Regions from separate parts of the Cryobacterium sp. TMB3-10 genome, predicted to be linked through region 1. Evidence: riboswitches for the same ligand, from Rfam matches in the RefSeq annotation. Region 1 holds a riboswitch; the other holds the start of a gene.

Region 1 (7,359 bases):
ACGACGGCGCCCGCGAGGCCGGCAAGGACCCGTCGACCATGCCCAAGGTGCTGCAGCTGCACATGAGCTGGGCCGAGACCGACGAGGAGGCCATGGCCAACGCGTTGCACGAGTGGCCCAACGGCGGCATGAAGTTCCCCAAGGGCGACATCCGTTCGCCGTTCGAATTCGAGCAGATGGCAAAACTGGTGCGTCCGGAGGACTTCGAGGGCCGGATGATCATCTCCGCCGACCCCGACGACCACCGTGCCTACATCCAGAAGTTCGTCGACCTCGGCTTCGACAAGATCTACCTGCACAACGTGGGGCGCAACCAGCGCCAGTGGATCGACGTCTTCGGCCGCGACGTGCTGCCGAAGCTCGCCCGGTAGCGATGCATTCCGCGGCCGACGGTGCGCGCCACCGGCTCGAGGTGTTCGTGCTGCCCGGAATCGGCGAGGTCCGGGCCGGCGACGACCTGGCCGCGACCATCCTGGCCGTCGCTGGTCCCGCCGCGTCCCGTCTGGCCGACGGTGACATCCTGGCCGTGACCAGCAAGATCGTGTCCAAGGCCGAGGGCAGGCAGGTGGCCGCGACCGACCGGGAGCAGGCCATCGCCGACGAGACCGTACGGGTCGTCGCGACCCGTGCGCATCCGGGCGGGGTCACCCGCATCGTCGAAAACCGGCAGGGCCTGGTGATGGCCGCCGCCGGTGTCGACGCCAGCAACGTCGAGCACGGCACTGTATTGCTACTGCCCGTCGACCCGGATGCCTCCGCGCGCGGCCTCTGCGCAGCCCTCCGCGCCGCCACCGGGCTGCATCTCGGGGTGCTGATCACCGACACCGTTGGCCGCCCGTGGCGGGACGGCCAGACCGACATCGCCATCGGCGCTGCCGGCGTGGCCGTGCTCGACGACCTACGTGGCAGCATGGATGCGCACGGTCGCCGCCTCGACGTCACCGTCGCCGCCGTCGCGGACGAGATCGCCGGCGCCGCCGACCTGATCAAGGGCAAGACCAGCGGCAACCCCGTCGCCGTGCTCCGCGGCCTCGGCCACTTGGTGGGCGCGATCGACGCGGGGGATCGCGGCGCGCGCCGGCTGTTGCGCGACACTGCGAACGACATGTTCCGCGTCGGCAGCGCCGAGGCGTACGCGGAGGGTTATGCGGCCGGGCTGGCGGCTGCCGAGGCGGACCGTGGGACGGATAGCGCACCCACGAACGCTGATGAGGCGGGGACGGCCAGGGCTGCTGATGACAGGACCGCGGCCGCCGACTTGCCGGAAGATGCCCCGACAGCGCCTCTAAGGGGGCACATTGCGGCAACTCGTGAGATTCCTGATGCCGACTTGCCGCAAAAGTCCCCTATCGGGCCCGCGAGGGGGCACTTTGCGGCAACTCGTGAGATTCCGGATGCTGCCGCCGACGACCACCTTGGTGAGTTGCCGGTTGAGGCCCCCACCGCGCACGGCACAGGGCCTCAAGTGGCAACTCGAGAGGATTTGGCTGGTGAGTTTCCGGTTGAGGCCCCCTCGGAGCGCAGCAGTGGGCCTCAAGTGGCTTCTCGCGGAACCGCATCCGCGTGAGATGGGTGTGCGTGGTGCCCGTCAAGGGCAGTGCGAGCGCCAAGAGCCGCCTGAGCGCGCTGCCGGAAACCTTCCCGGCCCGCGGGGAGCTCGCCGAAGCATTCGCGCTGGACACCGTGGCCGCACTGCTGGCCGCCGGGATGGTGCAGGAGGTGTTCGTGGTGACCGCCGACCCCGCCGCCGCCGCGCCGCTCAAGGCGCTGGGCGCCCAGATCGTTCCCGAGGTGCCGCACACATCCGCTTCGGATGCCGGGACGGGCGCTTGTGTGGCAACTCGGGACCCGCTCAACGCGGCCATCGCCGAGGGCATCCGGGTGGCGCATGAGCAGTACCCGCTCTGCAGCGTCGCTGTGCTCACCGGAGACCTGCCCGCGCTCACCGTCGCTGACGTCGAGTCGACCCTCACCGCCGCAACCGCCCATGACCTGGCCATGGTTGCCGACGAGGAGGGCACCGGCACCACCACGTTGCTCGCCCGCGCCGGCATCACGCTCACTCCCCGGTTCGGGCCCGGCTCCCGTGCTGCGCACGAGACTGCCGGCCACGTGCCGCTCGACCTGCCCGCCACGGCGTCGATCCGCCGCGACGTCGATACCGTCGACAACCTTGCCGAGGTGCTGCGCCGCGGTGTCGGTGCGCACACCAGCGCCCTCATCGCCCGTTCGCAGCAGGTGCCAGGCCCAGAGGGGCGCTGATAGACACCAGCCAGTGAGCCAGCGCCGGCCACTGCGCTAGCGTGCAGTCATGGGGAACACCGACGCCCGGATGCACCTGGGTCATGCCGCGCGCTTTGCCGGCACCGTGATGCTCACGGCGGTCATCGGCGCTACCGTCGCCACCCTGATCTTCATGTTCAGCCGAGACGCGACGGTGGCTCAGGCCTGGGACCTGATCGTCGGTGGCCTTTCGCTGCTGGCAGCGGTCGCCGCCCTCGCCGGCACCGCCACACTCACCCTGCTTCTGGTGTTCTCGCCGCCGACCGGTCGCTGGGGCCTCGGCGGGCGCAGCGTGCTCGCCGGGTATGCAGGAGTGATCTTCGCGGCGCTGTCATTGCTCCTTGCGGCCGAGTGGATTCCCGGTGAACCGGGCGCTGCCGGCGGTCCCGCGGTCCTCGCAGCCGCGGTCCTCGGCTTCACCCTGGCCGGTGGCCCGCTCTGGATCGGCCTCATCGCGGTGCTCCTCGGGCGCACGGTGCTCCTCCCTCGGGGCATCGGGACGCAGCGGCTGTCCGCCTCCGAGCGTTCACGATTCGGTGCCGTCCTCATCGCGGCCGGCCTCTGTCTTGCCGCTATCGCCACCTCCGGCGCGTACCTCGTTGCGGTGCACGGCGGCCTGGACTACGCCTGCGCCGTGGAGGGGCCGTTCTCTCCCCTCGCCGAGCTGTCGGAGCGCGCCGGCGTCGTCAGCGGCAGCTTCTCCTGGTGGCCGCTCGGCCGTAGCTGCACCTGGGCCGCAGCCAGCGGAGGCACGGTCCTCGCCACCTCGGGCTGGAGTCACACGGCACTCGTCCTGGCTTCGCTCGGCCTCGCCGCGGCGGGCATCGCCCTGCGAACAACCAGGGCGGGTCAGAGGGATGCGCCGGCCGGCAGCGCGCGGTAGCGCCGCATTCACTCGGGCGGCGGCGGCCGACCGGGCCGACTCGGCCGAACTCGGTACGTAAAGGCGGAGGAATTCGAGAAACGCCGCGTTGCGCAGGCGCGCGCGGCGGTGTTTCCCGAAAAAGTCCGCCCCGACGTGCGGTCCAGGACGGGGGTCAGTGCGCGGCGGGAGTCGCCGGCCGCACCGAGGACGCCAGTGCCGCGAGCACGTCGGCCGGGGTGGCCGCCATCTCGATCGAGGCGCGGAACGAGGGCTTCATCAGGCTGCGGGACAGCTGGGCGAGCACCTTGAGGTGCTCGGTGCCGGCGGCGGCCTCCGGCACGGCGATCATGAAGATCAGGTGCGCAGGGGCCTCGTCCAGCGAGTTCCAGTCAACGCCGTCTCGGCTGCGCGCGAACGCGAGCACCGGGGAGGTGGCGCCGTCGGACTTGGCGTGCGGAATCGCGATGCCCTCGCCGATGCCGGTCGTGCTGATCAGTTCACGGTCCATGGCCGCCTGCACGACGGCGTCGACGTCGAGTACCCGCCCGGTGGTCTGCATCAGACCGGCCAGACGACGGATGACGGCGTCCCGGTCGGTCTCGTCGATGTCGAGCACGATGGTGCGTTCGTCGATGTAGTCGAGCACGGTCTTCGGGGCGGGGGCCACCGGCTCGGCGGCAGCAGGCGCGGCAAGAACCGGCGCCGCAGCCACGGGCGACACGGCACTCGCCGCAGCACCCGGCGCGGCAACCGGCACAGCGGCATCCGCAGCGGCACCGGCGACCGCAACCGCGGCAGCATCCGCCGGCACGACCTTGCGCACCGAGATGCCGATCAACAGCACCGACACCAGAGCGGTGACGGCCACACCGGAGAGAATCGCGACGAAGTACATCGGCACGCCGCTCACGGCACCGAAGACGGCCACGATCGGGCCGCCGTGCGGCACGGCGTTGGTGACCCCGGCGATCGCGGCGATGGCACCGGCGACGGCGCCACCGAGCACGTTCGCGGGGATGACCTGCAGCGGGCGGGCCGCCGCGAGCGGGATGGCGCCCTCGGTGATGCCGAAGAAGCCCATGAACAGCGCGGCGATGCCGGCCTCGCGTTCCACCGGGGTGAAGAACCGGCGACGGATGACCGTGGCCAGCCCCATGCCCAGCGGCGGCACGGCGATGGCCGCGGCGACCATGCCCATCGGGCCTGGGTTGCCGGAGGCGATCAGCGCGGAACCGAACAGGAACGCCGTCTTGTTGATCGGGCCGCCCATGTCGAACGCGACCATCGCGCCCAGGATCAGGCCGAGCACGACGACGCTGCCGCCGTCGAGGCTGGAGAGGAAGTCGGTCATCGAGGAGAACACCCAGGCGATCGGCTGGCCGAGGGCGAGCACGAACAGGCCGCCGACGACGAGGGTGGTGATCACGGGGATGACCAGGATCGGCATGATCGGCTTGATGAAGCGGTGCACGGTGATCTTCTTGATGCCCAGCGCCACGAAGCCCACCAGGAAACCGGTGACGATGCCGCCGATGAAGCCGGCACCCGATTCGGAGTTGTAGAAGGAGCCGGTCGTGGCGATCCAACCGCAGATCATGCCCGGTGCGAGCCCGGGCCGGTCGGCGATCGCGTAGGCGATGAAGCCGGAGAGGATCGGCACCATCAGGGTGAAGCCGAGCACGCCGATCTGGTTGATGGTGAACCAGAAGCTGTCCTCGGGGATCACGAGTCCCTGCGGGGTGGCCTCGCCGCCGATCGACAGCGAGATCGCGATGAGCAGCCCGCCGACGACGACGAACGGGATCATGTACGACACGCCGTTCATCAGCGCGCGGTAGATGAAACCGCCGATGTCGCGTTTCCCGGCGCTCGCCGGGGCATCCGTGGTCACGGCGGCGCGGCCGGTGGGGGCGGCGGCCAGCGCCTCGGCGATCAGCGCGGCCGGGCGGTGGATGCCGTCGGAGACGCGGGTGGAGACGATGCGCTTGCCCCCGAAGCGGGACAGGTCGATCTGGGTGTCGGCGGCGACGACGACAGCGTCGGCGCGGTCGATGTCGGCCTGACTGAAGGTGCCTTCGACTCCGACGGACCCGTGCGTCTCGACCCGGATCTCGTAGCCGAGTTCGGTGGCGGCCGCGTCGAGTTTCTCGGCAGCCATGTAGGTGTGGGCGATGCCCGTTGGGCAGGCCGTGATCGCCAGGATCAACACCGTGGGCGGCGCGATGGTGGTGTCGGTCGGGGTGTCAGGCATGGTGCGGTGTCCTTCCAGGACGACGCCGACGACCGGTGGCCCGTCGGCCATGGAGCGCGTGCTCACCCGGTGAAGAATGCAGCAGCCTGTCCAGCGTACAGTTCGGCGCCCGGTGCATTCGAGAGTCTTTCGGCCCTGCCGGCCGCTAGGGTGGGACGCGACACGGGGTGCCTCCGCCGGATGCGGACGCTGAGATCCAAACCCGTCGAACCTGACTAGTTAGCACTAGCGAAGGGATGTCGCCATGAACGTTCACGCCGCCGAATCACGCGGGGATGCCGACCCGGATCTGCGGCCGGAGCCGGGCCGCACCGAACCGTTCAGCAGGCTGCTCTGGGCCGACATCGCCGAAACCCGCACCGCCATCGATGCGTTGCCCTTCATCGCGGAACTCGGCGACGGCAGCCTGTCCGCCGGCCACTTCGCCTACTACCTGGCCCAGGATGCCCTCTACCTCGCCGCGTACTCCCGGGTGCTGGCGCAGGCGAGCGTCCTGGCGCCCACCCCCGCCGAACGGGAATTCTGGGCTACCGGCGCCGCCAACTGCATCGAGGTGGAACTCGAGCTGCACCGCACCTGGCTGACCGGCCATGACACGCGCCCGGCGCCCGGCCCGGTGACCCGGTCCTACGTCGACCACCTGGTCGCGGTCAGCGCGGCAGGCAACTATGCGGTGCTGCTGGCCGCGGTCCTGCCCTGCTACTGGCTCTACGCGGATGTCGGCGAGCGCCTGCACGCCGGCTTCACGGCGAGCCGGCGCGACGCGGCGCATCCGTACGCCGACTGGCTGGAGACCTACGCCGACGAGGGGTTCGCGGCCGCGACCCGGCAGGCAATCCTGCTCACCGACACCGCGGCGGCCACCGCGACGGCCGTCGACCGGGCGCTCATGCGCGCCGTGTTCGCGCGGTCGGCGGCCCTCGAGTTGCTCTTCTTCGACGCGCCCCGGCTGCACGCGCCGGGGTAGCAGACCACAACCATCCGCACCCGCGGATGCATGACTCCTGCGATTCCCAGCCGCCGACCGGCGATCGCCCCGGAATGACGAGGCGGTCGGCCACGCCGGCGGAATCGAGCACGAGTTGTGCTTCGGCGGCGCCGGATCAGGTCAGCGCCACGGTGCGGAAGCCCACGTTGCCGGCCGCGGAATCCGCGGTGTTGGAGGCCCGAGCGGAGTTGCGATACCGGTTGCAATAGGAGTCGTGGCAGAGGTACGAGCCGCCGCGCATCGAACGCTGCTCGCCCGTCGCCGGGCCGGCCGGATTCTCGGCGGGGGAGTGCGCGTAATAGCCCTCCGCCCACCAGTCGGCGCACCACTCCCAGACGTTGCCCACGCTCTGCCAGAGGCCGTAGCCGTTCGGCGCGAACTCCCGCACCGGGGCGGTGCTGAGCCAGCCATCGGCCAGGGTGTTCACCGCGGGAAACCGGCCCTGCCAGATGTTGCAGCGCTGCCCTTCCTCCCACTCGTCGCCCCACGGGTAGCGCCGGCCGGCCAGCCCGCCGCGCGACGCGCACTCCCACTCGGCCTCGGTCGGCAGCCGTCGCCCCGCCCAGGCGCAGTAGGCCAGCGCGTCGTTCCAGCTCACCTGCACCACCGGATGCTCGGCCAGCCCGTCGAGCGACGAACGGGGGCCGGCCGGATGCGCCCAGTCCGCGCCGCGCACCCCCAGCCACCAGGGTGTCTGCGGGGGCTGGCCGACCACGTCATCGATGTCGGCCTGCAACGCGAGGTGGAACACCGCGGAGTAGCCGAACAGCTCCGACTCGGTGCGATACCCGGTATCGGCCACGAACCGGGCGAAGGCGGCGTTGGTGACCGTCGTCGTGTCGATGGAGAAGGCATCCAGCCGCACTTCGTGCACGGGGGTCTCGCCGTCGCCGGGATTGCCCGCGCCGTCGGCGTCGCCCATGGCGAAGACCTGCGCCGGCACCAGCGCCTGGTCGAGGTGATGCCGGACGA
Region 2 (7,359 bases), on a different contig from region 1:
GCCGTCATGCTGCCGCGAGACCTGCCCGCAGCGCAGTTCGTGGCTTACGCGCGCCGCGCCGAGGAACTGGGTTTCACCGAGATCTGGGTGGTGGAGGACTGCTTCTTCCGCGGGGGCATCGCCCAGGCCGCCGTGGTGCTCGCCGCCACCACGACCATAGTTGTGGGAATCGGGATCCTGCCCGCCGCAGCCCGGAACCCCGGCTTCGCGACCCTCGAGATCGCCACCCTCGCCGAACTTTTCCCGGGTCGACTGCAGGTGGGCGTCGGGCATGGCATGCCCGTCTGGATGCGGCAGACCGGCAGCTGGCCGACCAGCCCCCTGGCCATGCTCGCCGAGAACATCGACCTCATGCGTGCCCTGCTGCGCGGGGCCTCCATCACGACAGCCGGCCGCTACGTCCAGGCGGATGCCGTGGCCTTGGCCGGTCCGCCGTCCACGGTGCCGCCGATCCTGGCGGGCGTGCGCGGACCGAAGTCCTTGCACCTGGCCGGCGCCTGCGCCGACGGGGTGGTGCTGGCCGAGCCCGTCACCCCCGAATACCTCGCTGCCGCGATCGGTGCCCTCGATGCCGGCCGCGACGCTCCGCCGGAGGGCTTCGGGTTCCCCGGCCTCCGCCCCCCGTCGGCTGCCCGTCACGTGGTGGCCTACAACGCGGCCGCCGTCGACGAGGACCCCGCCGTGGCCCGCAACCTGGTGCGCCCGGCTCTTGAGTGGATCGGCGACCCCGATTGGGCCCCGCACATCACGGTGCTGCCCTTCGCGAAGGAGTTCGCCGCCCTGCGCTCGGCCAGCGCCAGCCGGGCTGACTTCGCGGCAGCGATGCCCGAGAGCTGGGTCGATCAGCTCGCGGTGGTCGGCACCGCCGCATCCGCTCGCCGCCGCATCGATGAGCTGCACACCGCCGGAGCCACGAGCGTTGTCCTCATCCCGGCCGGTCCCGACCCTGTGAAAGCGCTGGAGTCGCTGGCCACGGTCCTGTCGGTCCGGGCTGGTGCCGCCTAGGCTGACACCAAAGCGAAGGAGCAGACTCATGGGATTCCTCGATCGCCTCCTGGGCCGACCCGAACAACCGGAGCCGACCCGCACCGCGCCGGCCCCGCAGCGCACCGACGACGAGATCGCCGTGGAACGCTACAGGTACCTCTTGCGCACCGCACCGCCGGAGACCATTGAACAAGTGCACACCGAAGCGTTCAGCAAGCTCACCGACGAGCAGCGCGACCTGCTCTTCCAGCAGCTGACCGAGAACGCGATGGAGGGTGAGCGCCCGGCGAACGCCGAACCGGCCACCCTGGCCAAGTCCGCCACCCGGGCCGAACTCCGCCAGCCGGGCACCCTGGACCGGGTCTTCGGCGGCGACCAGGCCGGCGGCCGGCAGGGCCCCGGCTTCGGCAGCATGCTCGGCGCTTCCCTGCTCGGTACCGTGGCCGGCTACGTTGTCGGCTCGGCGCTGGTGGGCGCGTTCCTGCCCGATATGGGCGGCGAGGCGGATGCGGCCGGTGACGCCGGCACCGACTCGGGCGCCGAGACCACGGCGGACTCAGGCGATTCCGGCGGCGATTTCGGTGGTGACTCCGGCGGCGGTTTCGGTGGCGACTCCGGCGGATTCGGCGATTTCGGCGGCGGTGGAGATTTCGGCGGTTTCTAGCTCGATGCCGACCCCTCCTGCCTGTACTCTCGAAGGTAGCTTCGAGTTGGTTCCGGCCGGAGCGGCAGAAGGGTGTGGTGCGGCGTGAGCAGGCAGGATGGCAGCGACCGGCAGACCACCGGCGCCGATGTCGACGACACGACCGCCACCATGCTGCACATAGACATGGATGCGTTCTTCGCGTCCGTCGAGTTGCTCGACCACCCCGAACTCGTGCACCTCCCCGTCGTCATCGGCCACCGCTCCGGTCGGTCCGTGGTGACAGCGGCCAATTACGTCGCCCGCAAGTACGGGGTCAACTCGGCTATGCCGATGGCTATCGCCCTGCGCCGCTGCCCGGCCGCCATCGTGCTCGAGCCGCACATGGGCCGGTACGTGGAGGTGTCCCGCCAGGTGATGGGCATTTTCACCGACATGACGCCGATGGTCGAGCCGCTCAGCATCGACGAGGCGTTCCTGGATGTCGCGGGCGCCCGGCGTGTGCACGGTTCACCCGCCGAGATCGGGCGGAAGATCCGCGCCCGTGTGTTCGCCGAGACCGGACTCACCTGCTCGGTCGGCGCCGCGTCGACTAAATTCGTGGCCAAGCTGGCCTCCGGACGGGCCAAGCCCGACGGGCTGCTGGTGATCCCCGCGGAGGACACAATCGCTTTCCTGCATCCGCTGCCCGTCGGCGCCCTCTGGGGGGTGGGCGCCAGCACCGAACAGGTGCTGCTCGGGCTCGGGCTGCGGCACGTGAGCGATATCGCGCACGCCCCCCTCGAGATGCTGCAGCGTGCCGTCGGCGTCGCCAGCGCGCACAAACTGCACGATCTGTCCTGGGGCATCGACCCGCGCACGATCAACCTCGAACGCGAGGAGAAAAGCGTCGGCCACGAGGTGACCTTCGAACATGACGTCACCGATGTCGCCCGGTTGCGCAGCGAACTCCTGCGCCAAGCGGATGCGGTGGCCGCCAAGCTGCGCGGCAACGGCCTCGTCGCACGGACTGTGGTGCTCAAGCTCCGCTACGCCGACTTCAGCACGGTGACCCGGTCGCGCACCCTGGCCGAGCCCACCAACGTGGGCCGGCGGATATACGAGGAGGTCACCGCGAGCTTCGACGTGCTCGCGGCCCGCGGCATCCGGGTGCGCCTGATCGGAGTGCGGGCCGAGCAACTCGGCTCCGGCGATGGTGCCGGCATGGGCCTGTGGGACGATGACGACGACTGGCGGGAAGCCGAACTGGCCGTGGACACCGTCACCGCCCGGTTCGGCCGGGGGATCGTGCGGCCGGCCTCGCAGCTGGGCGGCGGAAGTGCTCCGAAGCGTGATGTCCATCCGTTCGGAACACCGAACGCCGGGACGCCGCAGGGAGAGGGGGAGTAGCCTCTCACCATGACTAATCTCGCCTTGAAGCTCGCAGAAAACGCTCGATCCATCGGCGTCAGGTCGGCCTACGGAGACCCCGTGCAGATCGAGGGCGTCACGATCGTTCCGGTGGCCCTGGTGCAGTACGGCTTTGGCGGTGGCGGCGAAGGTGACGAGTCCGCGGCGGCCGGCGGTGGCGGCGGTGGCATGGCCATCCCGATCGGCGCTTACGTTAAGTCCGGCGGAGCGGCCCGCTTCGAACCGAATGTGATTTCGCTGCTGGCCGTCGGCATCCCCTTCGTCTGGGTCGCCGGCAAGGCCATCGCGCGCATCATCCGCGCGCTCAAGCGCTAGCACTAGCAGCGAGATCCTCGCGCGCAGAAATTGTCGCGCGACGCCTTGCATTGCCCGGATGCGCCCGGGGAGTTCTATACTCGAAGCTGAACACGGGAGTCCGGTGAACCGGGCTGAGAGGAAGCTACTTCAGCTTCGACCGTCGAACCTGATCTGGATCATGCCAGCGCAGGGAGGCTTCTCAATCCCGTGCCCAGTATTCCTCTACGGAAAGGGCACGTACAGTGCACGCGTCAATCAACACCCAGCCTTCCAGGACTTCGTCCGCCACCTCTCCCTCCACGTCGCGGAAACCGCGGGTGCTGAAATGGCGGGTCGTCGACATCGTCGTGGCCAGCGTCATCGGCGTCGCCAGCGGCGTGATCTTCTGGGCATGGGGCCTGGCCTGGTCGCCGCTGAGCGCCCTCCTGGCCTTCACCCCCGGGCTCGAAGGACTCCTGGCCGGCGGCTGGCTGTTCGCCGGGGTGCTCGGCGGACTCATCATCCGCAAGCCCGGTGCGGCCGTCTACACCGAGGTCGTCGCCGCCGTCGTCTCGATGCTCATCGGCACCCAGTGGGGCTTCTCCACCCTGATCTGGGGTGTCGTCGAGGGGCTGGGCGCGGAGATCGTGCTGGCCCTGTTCTTGTACGCCAACTGGCGCCTGGGCGTGGCCCTCCTGGCCGGCGCCGGCGCGGGCATCGCCGTTGGTCTGCTCGACACCACCTTCACCAGCTACGCGGCCCTCGACATCGGCCCCAAGATCGTCTACCTGGTTTCCGCCGTCGTCTCCGGTACCGTGCTCGCCGGGCTGCTGTCCTGGCTGGCGGTGCGCGGACTCGCCCGCACCGGCGCGCTGAGCCGGTTCGCCGCCGGCCGCGAATCGGGCCCGACCGACCGGGTCGACACCCAGCCTGCCCGGTGACCCGCACCGGATGCCCGCTCCGCGTCGCCGAGGCCCGGCCGTGACCGGCGCCAGGGTCACGGCCTCCGGCTGGGGCTGGCGGCACGCCGGCCGGTCCCGCCCCGCGGTCTCCGGGCTCGATCTCGACATCCGCCCGGGGGAGCGGGTGCTCGTGCTCGGACCCAGCGGAGCCGGCAAGAGCACGCTGATGCACGCCCTCGCCGGTGTGCTCGGCGATGACGAGGACGGCGACGAGACCGGCGAACTCCTCATCGACGGCCGCCGCCCCAGCGCGTCCCGCGGCCGGGTGGGCCTCGTGCTGCAGGACCCGGACTCGCAGGTCGTGCTTGCGAGGGTGGGCGACGACGTCGCCTTCGGCTGTGAGAACCGCGCCGTTCCGCGCGCCGAAATCTGGCCCCGGGTCGGTCGGGCCCTCGCGGACGTGGGCCTGGACCTGCCTCTGCGGCACCCGACCAGCGCGCTCAGCGGCGGCCAGAAGCAGCGCCTGGCCCTGGCCGGGGTGCTCGCCATGCGCCCGGGCCTGGTGCTGCTGGACGAACCCACCGCCAACCTCGACCCTGACGGTGTCGTCGAGGTGCGCGACGCCGTGCTGCGCTCCGTGGAGGCGTCGGGTGCGACCCTCATCGTGATCGAGCACCGCGTCGCGGTCTGGCAGCACGTCGTGGACCGCATCGTGGTGCTCGACCCGGCCGGCGGCATCCTCGCCGACGGACCCACCGACAGCGTGCTCAGCGCCGAAGGGGAGCGGCTCGCCGCCGCCGGAGTGTGGATACCCAGGTTCCCACCCGCGACGCCCGACCGGCGCCCCCGCTCCGACGGTCCCGGCGCGGAAGTCCTGCTCAGCGCCGATGACCTCGCCGTCGGACGGGTGCCGTTCGCCCGCAAACAGGCCGTCGTCGTCGCACACGGCCTCGACCTCGCCCTGCGCGCCGGCACGGCCACGGCTCTCACCGGACCCAACGGCACCGGCAAGTCGACTTTCGCGCTCACCCTGGCCGGGCTTCTGGCCCCCGCGGGCGGGCGGTTGACCGCAACGGATGCCCTCGCCGGGGGACTCGGGCCGGCCCCGCACCGATGGCGCTCCCGCGACCTGCTGGCGCGCATCGGCACCGTCTTCCAGGACCCCGAGCACCAGTTCCTCGCCGGGACCGTGCGTGCCGAGCTCACCATCGGCCCCCGCGCCCTCGGCCTGGGCGGGGCCGAGCAAACTGAGCGAGTGGACGCGCTGCTGCACAGACTGCGGCTGGACCGTCTCGCCGACGCCAACCCGTTCACCCTGTCCGGCGGCGAGAAGCGCCGACTGTCCGTGGCGACGGTGCTGGCGACCCGGCCCCGGCTGCTCGTCCTCGACGAACCCACCTTCGGGCAGGACTCCCGCACCTGGGCCGAGCTGGTGCGCCTCCTCGCCGAACTGCTGGACACCGGCACCGCCGTCCTGGCGGTCACGCACGATGAGCAGTTCGTGGCCGCGCTGGCGGATGCGCGCCTCACCCTGGTGCCTGGAACCGGGCCGGCGAGTGGCCGCAGCGTGACCGCCGGGCTGCGCGCGCCCGCCGGAAGGGAGGCGTCGTGAGCCTGATGACGCCGGAGATCCGGCCCAGTGCGATCGCTGGAGTGAACCCGGTCGCCAAGCTCGCCGTGGCGCTGGTGATCAGCTGCGCCCTGATGCTGTCCATCGATTGGGTCTCGGCCGCGGTCGCCCTCGCACTCGAGGCTGTGCTGCTGGCCTGGTGCGGGCTGAGCGCCCGCCAGTTCTGGCTGCGCACCGCACCGGTGTGGATCGCGGTTCCCTTCGCCGTGCTCACCACGGTGCTCTACGGACAGGACTCCGGCGCCGTGCTGTTCAGCGCCGGCTTCGTATCGGTGACCGAGGGGTCCGTGGCCCTGGCCCTCGCGATTGGGTTGCGGATCTTGGCCATCGGCATCCCCGGGATCGTGCTGTTGGCCACCACCGATCCCACCGACCTCGGTGACGGCCTCGCGCAGGTGCTGCGCCTGCCGGCCCGGTTCGTGCTCGGCGCCCTAGCCGGGCTGCGCCTGGTGGGCATGTTCATCGACGACTGGCATTCCCTGGCCCTGGCCAGGCGGGCCCGCGGGGTGGGCGACGGCGGCGGCCTGCGCGGCCGCGCCCGCCGGTTCGGCGGACTCGCCTTCGCTCTGCTGGTTCTTTCGGTGCGACGGGGCAGCAAACTCGCCACGGCCATGGAGGCCCGGGGTTTCGGCAGCGACGAACCGCGCACCTGGGCCAGGGAATCGGTCTTCGGAGCGCGTGACACACTGGTCGTCCTGATCGGGGCTGCCATCGCCGCCGCGGCGATCTCGGCAGCCGTTCTGGCGGGGACGTGGCATTTTGTGCTCGCCTGACCTGGTCGCACCGGTGCTCGCCGCCGTCAGGGCGCTGAACCGCAATCCGGTCGGCGACCGGGCCGTGATCCTCATCGACGGTCCCAGCGGCGCGGGCAAGAGCACCCTCGCCGACGCCGTGCTGGCCGCCTGGCCGGGACCGGTGGCGCCGACACTGGTGCGCCTCGATGACATCTACCCGGGCTGGGGCGGCCTGGACGCCGCCGTCGACCAGGTCGGCCGGCTGGTGCTCGGCGCCCGGCATGCCGGCCGGCCAGCCGCCTGGCAGCGGTACGACTGGGCGGGGGCCGTCCCGGCCGAATGGCATAGCGTCGACCCCGACCGGCCGCTCGTGATCGAGGGCTGCGGTGCCCTGGCCCGGGCGCATGCGTCCCTGAGCGACGTCAGGGTGTGGCTGGATGCCGACGACGGCATCCGCAAGCGGCGGGCGTTGGCCCGTGACGGCGGCGGGTTCGAGGCGCACTGGGACCAGTGGCAGCACGACTGGGAGGCCTACCGAGCCCGGGAGCAGCCCCAACTATCGGCCGGCGTCAGTCTCACGGGCACCCCGCCTGGGCTTGGGCGCTCCGGCGGCGCCTGAGGCGAAAACCGGGCCTGAGCAGTAAGTTGGGGTCATGACTACCCCGCAGAGTGAGAACACCGAGTACACCGTGGAATTCGTGGACGGTCCCCTCGAGGGCCAGACCGACAGCCGCGTGCTCCTGCACGGCAAGCACGACGCCCGGATCAGCATGGTCG

The links. Region 1 has a riboswitch for thiamine pyrophosphate ahead of E3T22_RS05825 (hypothetical protein). Riboswitches for the same ligand answer to the same signal wherever they lie in the genome.
Region 2: another riboswitch for thiamine pyrophosphate. It lies ahead of E3T22_RS11265 (ECF transporter S component); the one in region 1 lies ahead of E3T22_RS05825 (hypothetical protein).

Annotation. Positions count from the first base shown of each region.
Region 1 is NZ_SOGH01000013.1:60,566-67,924, reverse strand. It holds gene E3T22_RS05850 (TIGR03557 family F420-dependent LLM class oxidoreductase) at 1-371, shown strand, start outside; gene cofE (coenzyme F420-0:L-glutamate ligase) at 374-1,567, shown strand; gene cofC (2-phospho-L-lactate guanylyltransferase) at 1,579-2,262, shown strand; gene E3T22_RS05835 (hypothetical protein) at 2,312-3,166, shown strand; gene E3T22_RS05830 (fructose-specific PTS transporter subunit EIIC) at 3,321-5,465, opposite strand; TPP riboswitch at 5,553-5,653, shown strand; gene E3T22_RS05825 (hypothetical protein) at 5,644-6,366, shown strand; gene E3T22_RS05820 (formylglycine-generating enzyme family protein) at 6,503-7,359, opposite strand, start outside.
Region 2 is NZ_SOGH01000020.1:668,645-676,003, reverse strand. It holds gene E3T22_RS11285 (LLM class flavin-dependent oxidoreductase) at 1-1,005, shown strand, start outside; gene E3T22_RS11280 (hypothetical protein) at 1,034-1,651, shown strand; gene dinB (DNA polymerase IV) at 1,736-3,019, shown strand; gene E3T22_RS11270 (hypothetical protein) at 3,029-3,355, shown strand; TPP riboswitch at 3,438-3,548, shown strand; gene E3T22_RS11265 (ECF transporter S component) at 3,580-4,257, shown strand; gene E3T22_RS11260 (ABC transporter ATP-binding protein) at 4,268-5,830, shown strand; gene E3T22_RS11255 (energy-coupling factor transporter transmembrane protein EcfT) at 5,827-6,621, shown strand; gene E3T22_RS11250 (ATP-binding protein) at 6,635-7,201, shown strand; gene E3T22_RS11245 (hypothetical protein) at 7,236-7,359, shown strand, end outside.